DNA from 3 places in the Actinosynnema sp. NPDC050436 genome. Region 2 is predicted to be linked to each of the others. Evidence: riboswitches for the same ligand, from Rfam matches in the RefSeq annotation. Region 2 holds a riboswitch; each other region holds the start of a gene.
What was found. A riboswitch is a leader RNA that binds a small molecule or an ion and turns the genes downstream of it on or off. The one in region 2 is predicted to bind S-adenosylmethionine.
Positions count from the first base shown of each region.

Region 1: it holds a riboswitch for S-adenosylmethionine, as region 2 does, so the genes downstream of both, AB0I60_RS33065 (aminotransferase class V-fold PLP-dependent enzyme) here and thrC (threonine synthase) in region 2, are expected to answer to the same signal.
Region 3: it holds a riboswitch for S-adenosylmethionine, as region 2 does, so the genes downstream of both, AB0I60_RS25595 (ATP-binding cassette domain-containing protein) here and thrC (threonine synthase) in region 2, are expected to answer to the same signal.

Region 1 covers NZ_JBFAJV010000019.1:90,677-96,589, reverse strand. Annotated here, with positions in the region: gene AB0I60_RS33075 (RluA family pseudouridine synthase) at 1-161, opposite strand, end outside; gene lspA (signal peptidase II) at 158-757, opposite strand; gene AB0I60_RS33065 (aminotransferase class V-fold PLP-dependent enzyme) at 780-2,096, opposite strand; SAM riboswitch class IV at 2,137-2,251, opposite strand; gene AB0I60_RS33060 (potassium/proton antiporter) at 2,453-3,925, opposite strand; gene AB0I60_RS33055 (DUF167 domain-containing protein) at 4,124-4,405, opposite strand; gene AB0I60_RS33050 (TetR/AcrR family transcriptional regulator) at 4,398-4,949, opposite strand; gene AB0I60_RS33045 (SRPBCC family protein) at 5,003-5,443, shown strand; gene AB0I60_RS33040 (sigma-70 family RNA polymerase sigma factor) at 5,515-5,913, shown strand, end outside.
Region 2 covers NZ_JBFAJV010000005.1:382,967-388,879, reverse strand. Annotated here, with positions in the region: gene AB0I60_RS16645 (VOC family protein) at 1-479, shown strand, start outside; gene AB0I60_RS16640 (TSUP family transporter) at 448-1,248, opposite strand; gene rpsT (30S ribosomal protein S20) at 1,434-1,694, shown strand; gene holA (DNA polymerase III subunit delta) at 1,870-2,850, opposite strand; SAM riboswitch class I at 2,949-3,064, shown strand; gene thrC (threonine synthase) at 3,076-4,338, shown strand; gene AB0I60_RS16620 (hypothetical protein) at 4,417-4,869, opposite strand; gene AB0I60_RS16615 (DNA internalization-related competence protein ComEC/Rec2) at 4,935-5,913, opposite strand, start outside.
Region 3 covers NZ_JBFAJV010000011.1:142,137-148,049, reverse strand. Annotated here, with positions in the region: gene AB0I60_RS25605 (MetQ/NlpA family ABC transporter substrate-binding protein) at 1-516, opposite strand, end outside; gene AB0I60_RS25600 (methionine ABC transporter permease) at 543-1,226, opposite strand; gene AB0I60_RS25595 (ATP-binding cassette domain-containing protein) at 1,223-2,233, opposite strand; SAM riboswitch class I at 2,431-2,523, opposite strand; gene rsmA (16S rRNA (adenine(1518)-N(6)/adenine(1519)-N(6))-dimethyltransferase RsmA) at 2,610-3,488, opposite strand; gene AB0I60_RS25585 (transglycosylase family protein) at 3,499-4,941, opposite strand; gene AB0I60_RS25580 (TatD family hydrolase) at 5,216-5,913, opposite strand, start outside.

The DNA.
Region 1 (5,913 bases), on a different contig from region 2:
CGGTCGGACTTGCCGGCGGGCTGGCCGTCGAGCACCACGTCGCCGGCCTCGGCCAGGGTCGCCACGACCGTGCGGGACAGGCCGAGGAGCTTGGCCAGGCCCGCGTCGACGCGCATCCCGTCCAGCCCGTCGGGCACGGGCAGCGTGCGGTAGTCGCTCATGCGTCCTCCACCGGCTTCACGTGGCGGGTCCCGTCGTAGTCGCGCTGGAGCGCGGCCATGATCACGATGATCGCGCCGCCCACGCAGATGCCGGAGTCGGCGATGTTGAACACCGGGAAGAACGTGCCGTAGGGCTCGACGACCGAGATGAAGTCGACCACGTGCCCGCGCAGCGGTCCCGGCGACCGGAACAGCCGGTCCACCAGGTTGCCCGCCGCGCCGCCCAGCACCAGCCCGAGGCCGACCGCCCAGCCGACCGACCGCAGCTTGCGGGCGATCCACAGGATGAACCCGACCACGCCCACCGCGATCAGGGCGAGGATCACCGTCCAGCCCTCGGCCAGGCCGAACGCCGCGCCGGAGTTGCGCAGGAACGACAGGTAGACCAGTCCGCCGAGCAGCTCGACGGGTTCCCGGCCCTCCAGCTGCTCGACCGCGACGACCTTGGTCGCGACGTCGAGCGCCAGCACCACCGGGGCGATCGCCGCGAGCAGCGCCACCCGGCTCTTCGGGGGTGGCGGCTCGGCGGTGCCGCCCGGGTCCGGGTCGACCGGGGCGGCCCGGTGCTCCGGACCGGTGTTGGGATCGGTGCTCACCGGGCCATTGTCCAGCATCCGTTCAGCGCAGGAACGGCGGGAGCGCCCGCTCGTCGTCCTCCGGCACCCACCGGCCGTCGACGACCCGGTACCGCCACCGCGAGCCCTCGACCACCAGCGACCGCAGCGCCGCCACGAACCGGTCGACGTGCTCGGCGGTGCTGCCCAGGCCCAGCGACGCGCGCAGCGCCCGGTCGCCCTCGGTCAGCCGGTGCACGGCGACGTGCGCGCAGAACGCGCCGTCCCGCACGCCGATGCCGTGCTCGGCGGCGAGCGCGGCGGCCAGGAAGCCGACGTCCTGCCCGTGCACCACGAAGCTCACCACGCCCACCCGGTCCTGCCCGGGGCCGAACAGCGACAGCTCGTGCGCGCCGGGCACGGTCGCCAGGCCGGCGCGCAGCCGGGCCAGCAGCTCCCGCTCGTGCGCGGTGGTCTGCTCCCAGTGCCGGCCCAGCACGTCGCAGGCCACCGCGAGGGCGTGCACGCCCACGACGTTCGGCGACCCGGCCTCGTGCCGCTCCGGCACCGCCGACCAGGCCACGCCCAGCCGGTCGCCGTGGTCGGTGACCCGCGCGGTCGCGCCGCCGCCGACCAGGTACGGGTCGGCGGCCTGGAGCCAGTCGGCCCGGCCGACCAGCACGCCGGTGCCGAACGGGGCGTAGACCTTGTGGCCGGAGAGCACCGCGTAGTCCACGTCCAGCGCCCGCAGGTCCACCGGGCGGTGCGGGGCGAGCTGCGCGGCGTCGAGCGCGACCCGGGCGCCGTGCCGGCGGGCGACGGCGGCGAGTTCGGCCACCGGCCACACCTCGCCGGTCACGTTCGACGCGCCGGTCACCACGACCAGCCGGGGGCCTTCGGGGGTGGCGCGCAGCGCGCGGTCGAGCTCCAGCACGGCCTCGGCGGGCCTAGCCGGGGTGACCAGGCGGCGCACGTTCGGGCCGCGCCACGGCAGCAGCGCCGCGTGGTGGTCGGTGTCGAACAGCACCACGGAGGTGTGCCGGGGCAGGCTGCGGGCCAGCAGGTTCAGCGAGTCGGTGGTGTTGCGGGTGAACACGACGGTGTCGGTGTCGCGGGCACCGAGGAAGCGGCGCACCGAGTCGCGGGCCTGCTCGTAGACCCGGGTGGACACCTGGGAGGCGAAGCCCGCGCCCCGGTGCACGCTGGCGTACCAGGGCAGCAGCTCGTCCACGGCGTCGCGGACCTGCTCCAGGCAGGGTGCGCTGGCGGCGTGGTCGAGGTTGGCGTACTCGACGCGCTCGCCGGTGACCAGCGGGACGCGCAGCGACGCCCCGACGACGCGGGGCAGGGCGGCGATCGATCCGGGAACTGCGACGGTCATGACAACCTCCGACGGGTCCGGCGGACTCCGTGGCATGGGAGGCCCGCGCTTGCCCGACGCCCTGCGCGCCAGGCCAGGTCCTCATCGGGGGCACCCCACCGCGGTAGGAGGGTTGCCGGCCAGCTAGCCCGAGCTTCGCGCTGGCACTCATGACCTCGGGACCGAAGTTAGCCCACGGCACCGCGCCGAGTCGAGGCCCGTTCACGATCCGGGAGCCCGCCCGCCGCTTCCGCCCGCCGTGCGGGAACCGCCAGGGCCCGGCGGCTCCCGCAGGTCACGGCGGCGATCACCGCACCGGTCCGCCCGCCCGGTACCGCCCTCCGGGCGCGACCGGGATCACAGCGGGGACCGGCGGGTCACGGCAGGCCCGCGTCGCCCTTCCACCGGGCGTAGCGGCCGGCGCGGTCGACGGCGCGGATGCGCTTCTCGGCCGCCGTGCGGGCCGCGTCCGTGCAGACCACCAGCAACTGGTCGTGCACCTGGAGGCGGGTGGTGGCCTGCGGGGTGAACCCGTCGTCGCCGCGCACCACCAGGCTCACCGCCGCGCCCGGCGGCAGCCGCAGCTCGCTGAGGTAGACGCCGTGCAGCTTGGACCCGGTCTGGATGCGCACCTGGAGCAGCTCCGCGCCCAGCTCGTCCAGCGCCGAGGAGTCGACCTGGACCTCCTGCGCCTCGCCGGAGCGCACCAGCCCGAGCCACTTCGCCATCCACGGCAGGGTCGAGCCCTGCACCACCGTCAGCAGGATGACCAGCACGAACACCACGTCCACGAGCTGCTGCGCGCCGTCGAAGCCCTGGATGAGCGGGATCAGGGCGAACACGATCGGGACCGCGCCGCGCAGCCCGGACCACGAGATGAACACCTGCTCGCGCCACGGCACCTTGAACGGCAGCGCCGCGCACAGCACCGACACCGGCCGGGCCAGCAGGACCAGCACGCCGCCCGCGACCAGCGCGGGGATCAGGGACTCGAACAGCCGGCCGGGCGAGGCGTACAGGCCCAGCAGCACGAACAGGCCGATCTGGGCGATCCAGCCCAGGCCCTCGGCGAAGGACAGCGTGTCCGACCGGTGCGGCAGGCGGGCGTTGCCCAGCACGAGGGCCGCCGTGTAGACCGCGAGGAACCCGGACGCGTGCGCCAGGTCGCCGGCCGTGTAGGCGAGCAGGCACACCGCGACCGTGGCCAGCGGGTACAGGCCGGTGGACGGGAGTGCGGCACGCCGCAGCCCGACCCCGCCCAGCCACCCGAGCGCGACGCCGATCGCGCCGCCGGCGAGCAGCTCGTAGGCCATCAGCGCGGGCGCGGTCCACGTCACCGGATCGGGGGAGGCGAGCAGCACCACGGCGATGTACACCGGGGCGTCGTTGAGGCCGGACTCCAGCTCCAGCGCGCCGATCAGGCGCTTGCCGACGCCCACCCCGCGCAGCACGCTGAACACCGCCGCCGCGTCGGTGGACGACAGCACCGCCCCCCACAGCAGGGCCGTGCGCCAGTCCAGGCCGAGCAGGTGGTGCAGGCCGAGGCCGGTCAGCCCGACGCTGACCGCGACGGACACTGTGGACAGTGCGATCCCCAGCCCCAGGGCGGGTTTCACGGCGGTCCAGCGGGTCGTCAGGCCGCCCTCGGTGAGGATCAGCACGAGCGCCACGGTGCCCAGCGAGCGGGTCAGGTCGGCGTCCTCGAACTGGATGCCGAGCACGGACTCGCCGAGCAGCACGCCGATGCCCAGGTACAGCAGGAGCGAGGGCAGACCGAGCTTGGTCGACACCCGCACCGCGATGACGGAGAGCAGCAACACCGCGGCGCCGATGCCGAGAAAGGCCGTCACACCACCCACTCGACCTCCAGTTGTTCACTCGGTGGTGTGCATTCTCCCCCGCTGACGTCGATTTGGACTAATCCGGCACCGGCTGTGCCCACCGGGGCCGCGCCGGGCGGTTGCGGTGCGGCGGGGCGGGGTCCACGGTGGACGCACCGCCGTCGACCATCCACATCGGACCGATCGTCCGCTCGGACGACCCGCCGGTCAGCCGTCGAGGAGCCGCGCGAGGCGTTCCCGGGCGTCGGCCGGGGCCGGGTCGAGCTCGACCACCTTGTCCCGGCCGCGTTCGCCCCGCACGATCCGCACGTCCCGGCTGCGCACGCCGAACGCCCCGGCCACCGCCCTGCGCACGGCCTCGTTGGCCCGGCCCTCCACGGCGGGCGCGGCGACGGCGACCACCAGCGCCGTCCCGTCCCACCGGCCGCCCACGGCGTCGCGCTTCGCGCCGGGCTTGACCCGGACGCCCAGCCGGAACGGGTCAGGCACGGGAGGTCACCGAGGCGAGGGTGTCCTCCAGCAGGTCGCGGCGGCCGTCGACCACGTGCGGCGCGGCGGACATGAGCTGGGCCTGGCCGAGGTAGACCGAGTAGGCGAGCACGGCCCGGCGGCGGGCGGCGGCGGGCGGGAACCCGATGGCGCCGAACAGCTCGACCAGGTAGCCGACCCGCCGGTCGGTGACGCGGCGCAGCACGGGCGCGACCGCCGGGTCGTCCTTGGCGGCGAGCATGGCCAGCTCCACGGCGCTGGCGCGCGGGTCCTCCAGGACCAGCCCGAACAGCTTGCGCAGCCGGCCGTCCGGCGTGGGCTCGCCCTCGACCAGCTCGATCACCGCCTCGGTGTGCTCCCGCTCCCACCGTTCGAGGGTGGCCTTGAGCAGGGCTTCGCGGTTGGGGAAGTGCCAGTAGGCGCTGCCCTTCGTCGCGCCGAGCCGCGCCGCGAGCGGTTCCACGGCCACCGCCGCCACCCCGCCCTCGGCCAGCGCCCGCAGGGCCACCTGGGTCCAGTCGTCCTTGGTCCGGCGTGCTCTCACTCCCCGTACGCTACCGTATGGTCAGTTCCATACGGCACCGTACGGAGGTTGCGATGATCGAGAACGTGCACGAGCGCCGGCTGCCCGGCGACGGCTGGGTCGACCGCGTGATCGAGCTGTGGCCGAGGGCGTGGCCGCCCCTGGTCCTGGACCGGCCGCTGGGCGTCGGGGCGGACGGCGGGCACGGGTTCGTGCGCTACCGCTGCACCGCGTACGAGCCCGGCAGACGGGTGGAGTTCACGTTCGCCCCCGGCCTCGGGCTGGTCGGCGCGCACGTGCTCGAAGCCGTCCCCGGCGGCGTCCGGCACACGCTCACCGGTCGCCCGAACGGGTGGATGTTGCTCGGCTGGCCGCTCGCCGTCCGCTGGCTGCACGACGCCCTGATCGAGGACCTGCTCGACAGCCTGAGCATCGCCGCAGGTCAGGACATCAAGCGTGCCCGCTGGTCGTGGTGGGTCCGGGTGCTGCGGGCCGGAGCGCGCCGACTGGCCTGAACCGCCGGCATCCACAACCCTCCTCGGCACCCGTCTACCGGGTAGCCGGACGCCGACCAGAGGGAGGGTTCGTGACACCGGGAGACTCCGATGACCACGCGGCCACCTTCGGCGACTTCTACCACCGGGAGCGCACCCGGCTCTTCCGGTTCGCCGCCGTCATGTCCCCGCACCTGGACCACGAGTCCGCGGTGCAGGAGGCGTTCGTCAGCGCGTGGCGCACCTGGCCCTCGATCGCCCCCGCCGCCCGCCGCGCGTGGCTGGTCAAGACGATCCGCAACCTGCTGGTCGACCAGTCGCGGCGGCGGGAGCGGCCCAGCGAGGTGACCGACGAGGTGGTCGCCCGCTCCCGGATCCTGGTGCAGCGGCACCGCGAGGCCGAGGCGTGGCACGAGCTCAACAGCACCCTCGCCGCCATCGCGCGGCTGCCCGACCAGCTGCGGACCGCCCTGGTGCTGCGGTTCTGGGAC
Region 2 (5,913 bases):
AGTTCGACACCGGCGGTCCGGGTCGGGGCGCGATCGCGGTCGACCCGACCGGCGCGGCGTTCGGGCTGTGGGAAGCGGGCGAGCACATCGGCGCGTACGTGGTGAACGAGCCGGGCGCGGTGGTGTGGAACGAGCTGGCCACCCGCGACCCCGACGGGGCGACCGGGTTCTACCGCGAGGTGTTCGAGTTCGACCTGGAGCCGCTACCGGACTTCCCCTACACCCAGCTCCAGGTGGCCGGCCACACGGTGGGCGGGGTGTTCGGCATGGACGACGGCATCCCGGCGGAGATCCCGGCGCACTGGATGACCTACTTCCAGGTGTCCGACGTGGACGGCACCCTGGACCGGGCGCGGGACCTGGGCGGCATCCCGGTCGGCGCGGTCGCCGATTCGCTGTTCGGCCGGTTCGCCACCGTGGGCGACCCGATGGGCGCGACGTTCAAGGTCATCCAACCGCCGCCTTCCACCCCAGGCTGACCACCAGCGCCACGACCACGGTCAGGAACACCCGCCGGACGAACGCGGACCCGCGCCGCACCGCCAGCCGCGCCCCGAACACCGCACCGCCGAGGTTGCACACCGCCAGGACCAGACCGAGCCCCCACAGCACCTTGCCGGTCGGGACGAAGTAGAGCAGCGCGCCCAGGTTCGTCGCCACGTTCACGATCTTGGCCGTCGCCGACGCCCGCAGGAACGCGAAGCCCACCAGGCCCACCAGCAGGAACACCAGGAACGCCCCGGTACCCGGCCCGGCCAGCCCGTCGTAGAAGCCGACCACCGCGCCACCCGCCGCCATCACGCAGACCTGGGCGACCCGGCCGAACCTCGGCGTCTCGGCCACGCCGAGGTCGGGCTTGCGCCACGTGTAGAGCCCGACACCGACCAACGCGACCAGCACCACACCGTTGAGCACCCCGGGTTCGAGCGCGCCCGCAAAGGCCGCCCCACCCGTGGCCCCGGCGAACGCCGCGACCGCCATCGGGATCGCCGACGCCCAGTCGATCGTCGTCTGCCGCGCGTACGCACCGACTGCGGAAGCCGTGCCGACGACCGCCGCGACCTTGTTCGTGGCCAGCGCGTAGAGCGGCTGCCCACCTGGCCCGACCAGCAACAACGCCGGGAGCTGGATCAGCCCGCCCCCACCCACCACCGCGTCCACCGCGCCGGCGAGGGCGGCGGCCACGCAGAGGAAGAGGAGGCCGGCGAGCGTCACCTGCCCGAACCCGGGCCAGTCCAGAGCGGTCATCACCCGATCAGGGTAACCGGACGCGTGTACTGTTTTTCCGCCGAGGACCGGTGCGCGCTGCCCCGAGCAGCCCTGATAACCTCGGCAGCCGTATCGCGCGGCATTCCGCAATGGAGGAAGCCCACTCCGGTGGGGCCGATCACAGCGCGATGCGACCCCAAGACCGAGGAAACGGTGGCTTTCGCGTGGCGAACATCAAGTCCCAGCTCAAGCGGATCAAGACGAACGAGAAGGCGCGGCTGCGCAACAAGGCCGTCAAGTCGTCGCTGAAGACCGCGATCCGCAAGTTCCGTGAGGCCGCCGAGGCGGGCGACAAGGACAAGGCCGTCGCCCTCGCCCGCGAGGCTTCCCGCAAGCTCGACAAGGCCGTCACCAAGGGCGTGATCCACGCCAACCAGGCCGCCAACAAGAAGTCGGCCCTGGCCCGACGCGCCAACCAGATCTGATCACCCGGATCTGAGCAGAGCTCCCGAAGCGCCGCCCCTCTCCGGAGGGCGCGGCGCTTCGCTTTTCCCGGCACCCGGCACCCGTCCCACGTGCCGCGCCGCACCACACCACGCCGTCGGTCCCGCGTGCCGCACCGTCCGTGCCGCACCGTCCCACCGCAACGCCGCTCCGGGCTCAGCGCCGCCCGTACGCCGCGACGATCCTGAGCACCGCCCGCTCCAGGGCGTAGCCCGAGTCGGCGGCCACCCCCTTCACGTCGGCGTTGAGCCCCGCGACCACCGACATGGCCGCCGCCAACCCGTCACCGTCCCAGCCGCGCGCCTGCCCCTGCGCCTTCTTCACCTTCCACGGCGGCATCCCCAACTCGCCGGCCAGCTTGAAAGGATCGCCCCGCCCCACCGCCGAGACCCGCGCGATGGTCCGCACCGCGTCGGCCAGCGCGTCGGCCACCAGCACGTGCGGCACACCGGTCTGGGTCGCCCAGCGCAGGGCCTCCAGCGCGCCGCCCCGGTCGCCCATCACGGCCTTCTCGGCCACCGCGAAGCCGGTCACCTCGGCCCGCCCCCGGTGGTAGCGGTGGACGGCGTCCGCGTCGACCTTGCCGCCCGTGTCGGACACCAGTTGCGAGGCCGCCGCCGCCAGCTCCCGCAGGTCCGACCCGATCGCCTCGATCAACGCCCCAACCGCCTCCGGGTCGGCCTTGCCGCCCGCCGAGCGGATCTCGTTGCGCACGAACGCCTCGCGCTCGGCCGCCTTGGTGATCTTGGGGCACTCGGTCACCGCCGCCCCGGCCTTGCGCAGCGCGGCGGGCAGCTCCTTGGCCACCTTGCTGCGCCCGCCGCCGGTGTGCACGACGACCAGGGTCACCCCGTCGGCCGGCGCCTTGGCGTAGGCGATGACCGCCTCGGCGATCTCCTTGCCCGCCTCCTGGGCGGCGTCCAGCGCGATCACCCGCCCCTCTGCGAACAGCGAGGGGCTCACCAGTTCGGCCAGCTCAGGAGGGGTGAGTTCAGTCACCTTCACCCTGGTCAGGTCGGCCTGCGGATCGACCTGGCGAGCCACGGCCAGCGCACCGCGCACCGCGCGCTCGACCAGCAACTCTTCCTCGCCGACGACCAGGTGCACGGGGTCTGGAGTAACTGCGGACGCGCTCACGGACCCGATCCTCCCACGCCCCGGAACGCGTCCGGATGGTGGACGGATCTGGCTGCCGGTCGGGATCGTGCCGTAAGTTGGACGCCACAACTGAATACCGCTCATCCAGAGGGGCAGAGGGATCGGCCCGAAGAAGCCCCGGCAACCCGTCGCGCAGCGTCCGCTGCGACGACCACGGTGCCAATTCCGACCCGCGACGCGGGAAAGATGAGGAGATACCTCGCGATGACTGCTGTCAGTGTGCCCTCGGCCACCACCTCCTTCGACCTCGGCCCGGCTCGTGCCCTGTCGTGTCGTGAATGCGGCCACGAGACCCCGCTCGCGCCGGAATACGCCTGTCTGGAGTGCTTCGGGCCGCTGGAGGTCGCCTACGACTTCGGCCGCGTCCGCCGCGAGGACATCGAGGCGGGCCCCCGGTCGATCTGGCGCTACCGCGGCCTGCTCCCGGTCCCCGCCGACGTCGAGTCGCACCCCAACACCAACCCCGGCGCCACCCGCCTGGTCGAGGCCGACCGCCTCGCCAAGGCCCTGGGCGTGCGCAAGGTCTGGGTCAAGGACGACACCGGCAACCCCACCCACTCGTTCAAGGACCGCGTCGTCGGCGTCGCCCTCGCCGCCGCCCGTGAACTGGGCTTCAAGGTCCTGGCCTGCCCCTCGACCGGCAACCTGGCCAACGCCGTGGCCGCCGCCGCCGCCCGCGCCGGCTGGCAGTCGGTCGTGCTGGTGCCCTCCTCCCTGGAGCAGGCCAAGATCCTCATGACCGCCGTCTACGACGGCAACCTGATCACCGTCGACGGCAACTACGACGACGTGAACCGCCTCGCGCAGGAGCTGGCCGCCGAGCACGAGGACTGGGCGTTCGTCAACGTCAACGTCCGCCCCTACTACGCCGAGGGCTCCAAGACCCTGGGCTACGAGGTGGCCGAGCAGCTCGGCTGGCGGCTGCCCGACCAGGTCGTGGTGCCCATCGCGTCCGGCTCGCAGCTGACCAAGGTCGACAAGGCGTTCCGCGAGTTCGGCGAACTCGGCCTGGTCGAGGCCACCCCGTACAAGGTCTTCGGCGCCCAGGCGACCGGCTGCTCCCCGGTCGCGGCGGCGTTCAAGTCCGGCCAGGACGTGGTGTCCCCGGTCCGCCCGGACACGATCGCCCGCTCGCTGGCGATCGGCGCCCCGGCGGACGGCCCGTACGTGCTGGACGCGGTCCGCCGCACCAACGGCGCGATCGAGGACGTCACCGACGAGGAAGTGGTCGAGGGCATCCGCCTGCTGGCCCGCACCGAGGGCATCTTCGCCGAGACGGCCGGCGGCGTGACCGTCGCCACGGCGAAGAAGCTCATCGAGACCGGTCAGCTCGACCCGGACGCCGAAACGGTGCTGCTGATCACCGGCGACGGCCTGAAGACCCTCGACGCCCTCGGCAACCGCGTCGGTCCCCGCGCCAACGTCCCGCCCTCGGCCGAGGCCGTGCTGAACGCGCTGAAGGACTGATTCCGCCCGACCGGCTCGCGCGCCACGCCCCCGCCCAGGAGGTGCCCGGCGCGCGGGCCGAACGCGCCACCGGACCGGTCACAAGACGATGTCCGGAACCCGCAGCCACCCGGTGCGCGGGAACGACGAGAGTTCGGGCAGCAGGTACGGCCCGACCTCCTCGGTCTCGGCCCGCCACGCGGTGAGCTGCTGCGGCCACGGTGACGCCGTCTTGTGCCCGTTGTACCGGTTCGCGCGCCAGTCCTCGGGCGCTATCGACAGGTCGTCGTCGAACAGCGCGTCGGCGATCTCCTGGTACGCCTCCTGCGGCGAAGCCACCTCCACGGTGCCCACGGTCCTCGTGACCTTCGCCCGCGCCACGATCCCCCGGCTGCCTGTCGGCAGGTCCTCGCACAGGTAGAACTCGAACGACGGCCTCAGGTCCGCCGTGGGCCACGGGTGCGCGGAGTAGCCGGGCTGCCACAGCGCCCAGCCGAGTTCGCGCGGCGACCAGCCGGTGTGCAGCCGGACCCAGGTGTTGCGGTCGCTCATGGTCGTGCTCCTCTCGTCGGCCCGGTCGCTCGACCGGGCAGCGTTCTGGTCTTCCGGCGGCCGGTTCAGCCGCCGTTGTTCAGCGGGTCGCCACGGCGGACGACCCGAGGCCCTCCCGGGCCGGGCAGGACGGCGGTGTCACCGTCCCGGTCGGTGCGCAGCACCAACGCCCCGCAGCGCGCCAGGGCGTCCACCACCACCCCGCTGGGGTGGCCGTAGCGGTTGCCCGCCCCGACGCTGACCAGCGCGACCCGGGGCCGCACCGCCGCCAGGAACTCCGGCGACGAATAGCGCGACCCGTGGTGCGGCACCTTGAGCACGTCGGCCCGCAGGTCGACGTGCCCGCCGAGCAGCGCCGCCTGCCCGGCCAGCTCGACGTCGCCGGTCAACAGCACCCGGCCGAGCGGGGTGGTCGCCCGCACCACCACGGACGCGTCGTTGACCGCCGTGTTCTCCTCGCCGCGCGGCACCGCCCGGGGTCCCAGCACGTCGAGCTCCAGCCCCGGCCAGCTCAAACGCTGCCCGACCGCCAGCTCCACCACCTCGACCCCGGCACCGCGCGCCAGCGCGACGACCTGCCTCCACGCCCACTCCGGCTGCCGCGACGGCCCCACGGCCACCGCGCCGACCTCCCGCTCCGCCAACACCGCCGCCAGCCCGCCCACGTGGTCGGCGTGGAGGTGGCTCAGCACCACCAGCGGCACTCTCCGCACGCCCAGCCGGTGCAGGCAGGCCAGCACCGCCGCCGGCTCCGGCCCGGTGTCGACCAGGACCGCCTGGTCGCGCTCGGCGGTGGCCAGGACGACCGCGTCGCCCTGTCCCACGTCGCACGCCACCACGCCCCACCCGGGGACCGGCCAGCGCGGCGCGACCACGCCGACCGGCACCAGCACGACGACCGCCCCGGCGGCCACCGCGAGGAGCACCGCCCGCAGCCTCCGCAGCCGGAACACGCCCGAGGCCACCAGCACCGCGCCGACCAGCAGCAGCCCGCCCGTCCAGCCGTCCGGCCACGCCACCGCCGCACCGGGCACCGCCGCCGCG
Region 3 (5,913 bases), on a different contig from region 2:
GTTCTCCGCGACGTCGCGGATGGACGGGGTCTTCTCCGCGCCGGCCTTGAGCTTGATCAGCCCGTTGTCGGCGAGCAGCCGCAGGCCCCGGGCCTCGTTGGTGGCGTCGTTGGCCACCGCGACCTTCGCGCCGGACGGCAGGTCGGTGAGCTTCTTGTGCTTCTTGGAGTACACCCCGAGCGGCTCGACGTGCACCGGGCCGATCCACTCCAGCTTCGCGCCGCTCTCCGCCTTGAACGTGTCCAGGTACGGGATGGTCTGGAAGTAGTTGGCGTCCAGCGAGCCGTCGACCAGGGCGGTGTTCGGCTGGACGTAGTCGGTGAACTCGACGACCTCGATCTTGAGGCCCTTGTCCTCGGCGAGGTTGTCCGCCACGTACTTGAGCACCTGGGCGTGCGGGACGGGGCTGACGCCGACCTTCAGGGCCGCTTCCGGGTCGGAGGCGGCACCGGTCTGGCCGCTGCCGCAGCCCACTGCGGTCAGCAGCACGGCGACGAGGGCAGCACGAATGCGCATGTCATTTCCTTTTGCGGAGAGGTGTGTCAGACGGAGGCGTGGCGGCGGCGGTCGACGCCGCGCGCGATGCGGTTGCCCGCGAACTGGATCAGGGTGGCCACGATGGCGAGCACCACGACCGTCGCCCACAGGTAGCGGTCGTTGAACCGCTGGTAGCCCTCGCGCACGGCGAGGTCGCCGAGGCCGCCGCCGCCCACCACGCCGGCCATGGCCGAGTAGCCGAGCAGGGCGATGGCGGTCACGCCGATGGCGTTGACCAGCGCGGGCAGCGACTCGCGCAGCAGCACGCTGCGCACGATGCGGGTGGTGGAGGCCCCGGTCGTCACGGCGGCCTCGATCACCGCGACGTGCACCTCGGACAGGACGTTCTGGACCAGCCGCCCGACGAACGGGATCGCGCCGACCGCCAGCGGCACGATGGCCGCCGTCGGCCCGATCGTGCCGCCGAGGATCAACCGGGTGAACGACATCAACACGATCAGCAGCACCAGGAAGGGCATGGACCGGCCGAGGTCGACCACGAAGCCGAGCAGTTTGTGCACCACGGGCCTGGGCCGCAGCCCACCGGGGGCGGTGAGCTGCAGCCAGACGCCGAGCGGGATGCCGAGAACCACGGCGATCAGGGTGGAGACGCCCACCATGTAGACGGTCTGGCCGGTGGCGACCAGGACGTCGTCCAGCACGGTGGACCAGGGTGTCGCAGACCTCACGCAGCTACTCCCTGGGGCCCTGCCAGTGTTCGGCGCACCGCGCCACCCGCTTCCGAGATCCACTCCAGCGCCGAGTCAGCGCGCTCGCCGGTGAGGCCGACGCGGAACCGCGCCACGGGGGTCTCCCCGAGCCGCGTCAGGCCGCCGCCGAGCAGGTTGAGGTCGACGCCGAACCGGCTGGTCGCCTCGGGCAGCAGCGCGCCGACGGCCGCGAAGCCGACCAGCACGACGTCCGCGACGCGGTCGTACGCGCCCTCGGCGGCCGGGTTCTGGTCCACGGCGGGCAGCAGCGAGGCGGCCGTGCGCGAGGAGGCGTCGGCGACCAGGCTGAGCACCTTGCCGTGCTCGACCACGCGGCCGTCCTCCAGCACCGCGACGTCGTCGCAGATCTTGCGGACCACGCCCATGTCGTGGGTGACCACGAGCACGGTCACGCCGAGTTCGGCGCGCGCGCGGTCGAGCACGGTCAGCACGGAGCCGGTGGTGTCGGGGTCGAGCGCGGAGGTCGGCTCGTCGGCCAGCAGCACGGACGGGCTGGCCGCCAGGGCGCGCGCGACGGCGATCCGCTGGCGCTGGCCGCCGGAGAGCTGGTCGGGGTAGACGCCCGCCTTGTCGGTGAGGCCGACCAGGTCGAGCAGCTCCGCGACGCGGGTGCGGCGCTGCGGGCCGGCGACGCCCGCCGACTCCAGCGGGAGCGCCACGTTGCCGGCGGCGGTGCGCTGGCGCAGCAGCGAATCCCCTTGCGGCACAACGCCGATCTGCCGGCGGGCGGCGCGCAGCGCCGGTCCGCCGAGGGACACCAGGTCGGTGCCGTCGACGCGGATCGCGCCGCTGTCGGGGCGCTCCAGCAGCGCGACGCACCGCGCCAGCGTGGACTTGCCCGCCCCGCTGGGGCCGACGACGCCCAGGACGGTGCCGGCGGCGACGTCCAGGTTCACGCCGTCCAGCGCGCGAACCTGACCGGTACTTCCGGGAAAGGTCTTGGTGAGGTTCTCGACAGTGATCACGATTTCGCTCCACGACTGCACGCGGCAGCGCACGCTCGTGGCGTGCGCGTCCGAAGGCCGGTTCAAGAAGGGTGTCCCGAAAGGGACGACGAGGACTCGAAAATGCGCCGAGGCGGATTAGCTGCGACAGCCCGAAACCGTGCGGCGGCCGTGGTCGACGACTCGCCGGCGCGTGAGCAGCATCCTGGGCACGTGATCCTCCATCGATCCTGGCTGAAGCACCTGCCTCCATGGGGAGGTGGTTGCTGCGGCGTCGTAGAGCCAGGTCTCTCGGCCGCTCGGGATGGCAGCACGAGTACACCTGACGCAGAGGCTTGAACGCAAGCCTGCATGAGGATCGTTCGTCAAATCACACTTTCGGCCGAAAGATCATCGGCTATTGCGGTGAGGAAACCTCGGCTATCCGGACGAAATCTCCGACGTCCAATTGCTCCCCCCGCAGGCCGGGGTCGACCCCCGCCAGCACCAGCAGCCGCTCCGCCTCGGCGGCCGAGCCGGCCCACCCGGCGAGCGCGCCCCGGAGCATCTTGCGGCGCTGCGCGAAAGCCGCGTCCACCAACGAGAACAGCCGCACGCGGTCCACAGTGGACAGCGGCTCGTGGCGGGTGAAGGCGACCAGCGCGGAGTCCACGTTCGGCACCGGCCAGAACACCGAGCGCGACACCGGTCCGGCCTTGCGGGCGTCCGCGTACCAGGCGAGCTTCACGCTGGGCACCCCGTAGACCTTGCTGCCCGGCCGGGCGGCCATCCGGTCGGCGACCTCGGCCTGCACCATCACCAGCCCGGTGCGCAGCGACGGCAGCAGCGCCATCAGGTGCAGCACCACCGGCACGGCCACGTTGTACGGGAGGTTGGCCACCAGCGCGGTGGGCGGGACCGGGAACCGGTCGGCCGTGACGCGCAGGGCGTCGGCCTCGACGACGGTCAGCCGGTCGGCGAGCCCGGGGGCGCGCTCCGCCACCGTCAGCGGCAGCCGGGCGGCCAGCACCGGGTCGATCTCGACGGCGGTCACCGAGGCGCAGGCGGGCAGCAGCGCGAGGGTCAGCGAGCCCAGTCCCGGGCCCACCTCCAGCACCGCGTCGTCCGGGCCGAGGTCTGCCGAGGCCACGATCTTGCGGACCGTGTTCGGGTCGTGGACGAAGTTCTGCCCGAGCTTCTTGGTCGGCCGGACGTCCAACTCGGCAGCCAGCCGACGCACATCAGCCGGCCCGAGGAGGGAACTCCCGGGGCCGGCCGAGGAAGCAGCTTCGGTCACCGCCGGAAATCTACGGCAGGCCGAGCTGCGACCGGCAGTGGGGCCACGCCGAGTACCCGCCGCGCGCGTCGCGCACCTTGGTGGCGATGGCGATCTGCTGCTCGCGGGTGGCCTGGTGGGGGTACGCGGCGTACTGGCCGCCGCCGTTGGAGTCCCACGTGCGCTTGTCGAACTGGAGGCCGCCGTAGTAGCCGTTGCCGGTGTTGATGGCCCAGTTGCCGGTGGCCTCGCACTGCGCGAGCCGGTCCCACACCTCGCCGTCGGGCGGGAGCTTGGTGCCGACCTTGACCTTCTTGGCCTTGGGCTCCTTGGTGACCTTCGCGCCCAGCTTCTCGCGGCCGGTCTCCTTGCCGTTCTTGATGGTCACCCGGTAGGTGACGATCTGCTCGCCCGGCTCGCCCGCCTCGACGGTCTCCTTGGAGCCCTTCATCATCGAGTCGTCCTTGACCTCCTCGACGGGCGGCTCGACGGCCTCCGTCGCGTTGATCACGGACACGCCGGTGCGGCTGATGTGGACCTCGGCGCCGTTGGTGATCCGCAGGTCCCCGGCGGACTCCAGCTTGTCCTCCGGACCGAGTTCGATCTTCTCGGCCTCGATCAGCTCGTCGACCGTCAGCGCGGTCGTGGTGAGCTGCTTGGGCTCGTTGCCGCCGTCGTAGAGCGTGATGGTCTTGAGGCTCTTGACCTCCAGCGACATCCCGCCCAGCGGCACGGCCATGCCCCGGTCGTGGGAGACCCAGGCACCCTCGTCGGCAACCTCGAGCTGGTCGAGCGCCTCGTCCACGGTGACCGAGCGGACCCAGCCCTCGCGCTGCTCGCCGTCGACGGTCATCTTGACCAGCCGGCCCCGGTCGAGCGAGATCTTGCCGCCGTCGCCGACCTTGGCCTGGGGCGACGGGCTGAGCGCGTCGTGCTCGCCGACCGCGATGCCCTCGTCGGCGAGGATCTCGCCCACGGTGGACTCGTAGGTGCGGACGGTCTTGGCCTCGCCGTCCACGTCGACCGTGACGGACTTGTCCATGGCGATGGCGGTCGCGCCACCGCCGGAGATGGTCACCAGCACGGTGGCGACGGCGGCCTTGAGGAAGCGGCGCTTCCACTTCCCGGCGGCCTCGACCAGGGCGGCGGGCGGGGCGCTCGGCTGCTCGGCGGCCTGGCCCTCGGCGGTCCGGTCCTGGGAGACCTCGTCCGGGATGATGATCGGCGGGAGGAGCGTGGTCTCGGCGTTGATGAGCTTGATCAGCTCGTCGACGTCGACGTTGGCGCTCGCCAGCAGGTCGTCCGCGTCGGGTCCGAGGACCTCCAGGACGTCGTCCGGCGTGATGCTGAAGACCGCGGTGTCCCATTCGGACCACCCGGGCTCCGGTCTGTCCAGGACGTCCACGCTGGTGGGCGGCTGCTGGTCGACCTGCACGGGAGTAAACCAGTCGGTGTCCTCGTTGAACGAGTTCACGGGGTTCCATACCTCCTGAAGGCGCGAAGGTCTCGCGCACACGTTCGGTGTCGGCGGTCAGCTCGTGATCTCCGGCAACTCCCGCGTGTGTGGTGTCTTCATCGCTTCTGGTGTGTCACCCGCCCCGACTGCGGGCTGCGCCCCGCGAACGAAACCGGGGGCACGGTCACGGGACCGTAACGGGTGCGCGGGGGTTGTGCAAACACCCCTGCGGGCTCTGTGATTCCAGTCACCCCGATAGGGGAGCAAGTCTGTCCGCCATTCGTCGTAAGCACTACTGCGACTGCACCACGTCACCGAGGTTGAAGACCCGCTCGGCGTTTCGGGTGACAGTTGACGCGAGTTCGGCCAATTCCACGTGACGCAGAGTCGCCAGATCCCGGAGCGTGTAGTTCGCGCAGTACGGCTCGTTGGGGCGTCCCCTGAAGGGGTGCGGTGTCAGGAACGGGGCATCGGTCTCCACCAGGAGGTGGTCGGCCGGCACCCACGCCGCCGCCTCCCGCAGCGCCCCCGCGTTGCGGAAGGTCACCGCGCCCGCGAAGGACAGCACGAACCCGCGCTCCACGCACGCGCGCGCGAAGCGGAGGTCACCGGAGAAGCAGTGGAACACCACTGTGGACGGTGCGCCCTCCTCGTCCAGGACCTTCAGCACGTCGTCGTGCGCGTCCCGGTCGTGGATCATCAGCGCCTTGCCGGAGAGCTTGGAAAGCTCGATGTGCCACCGGAACGCCTCCTGCTGCGCGGCCGGCGGCGAGTAGTCCCAGTAGTAGTCCAAACCGGTCTCACCGATCGCCACCACGCGCGGCCGGGCGGCCAGCGCGGTCAGCTCCGCGCGGTCCGCGTCGGTGAAGGTGGACGTGCGCGTCGGGTGCAGCGCGACCGCCGCGAACACCCGGTCGTCCCACGTGGACGCCTCGGCGGCCCACCGCGCGGACGCCAGGTCGTCGGCGACCGTGATCACCCGGTCGACAC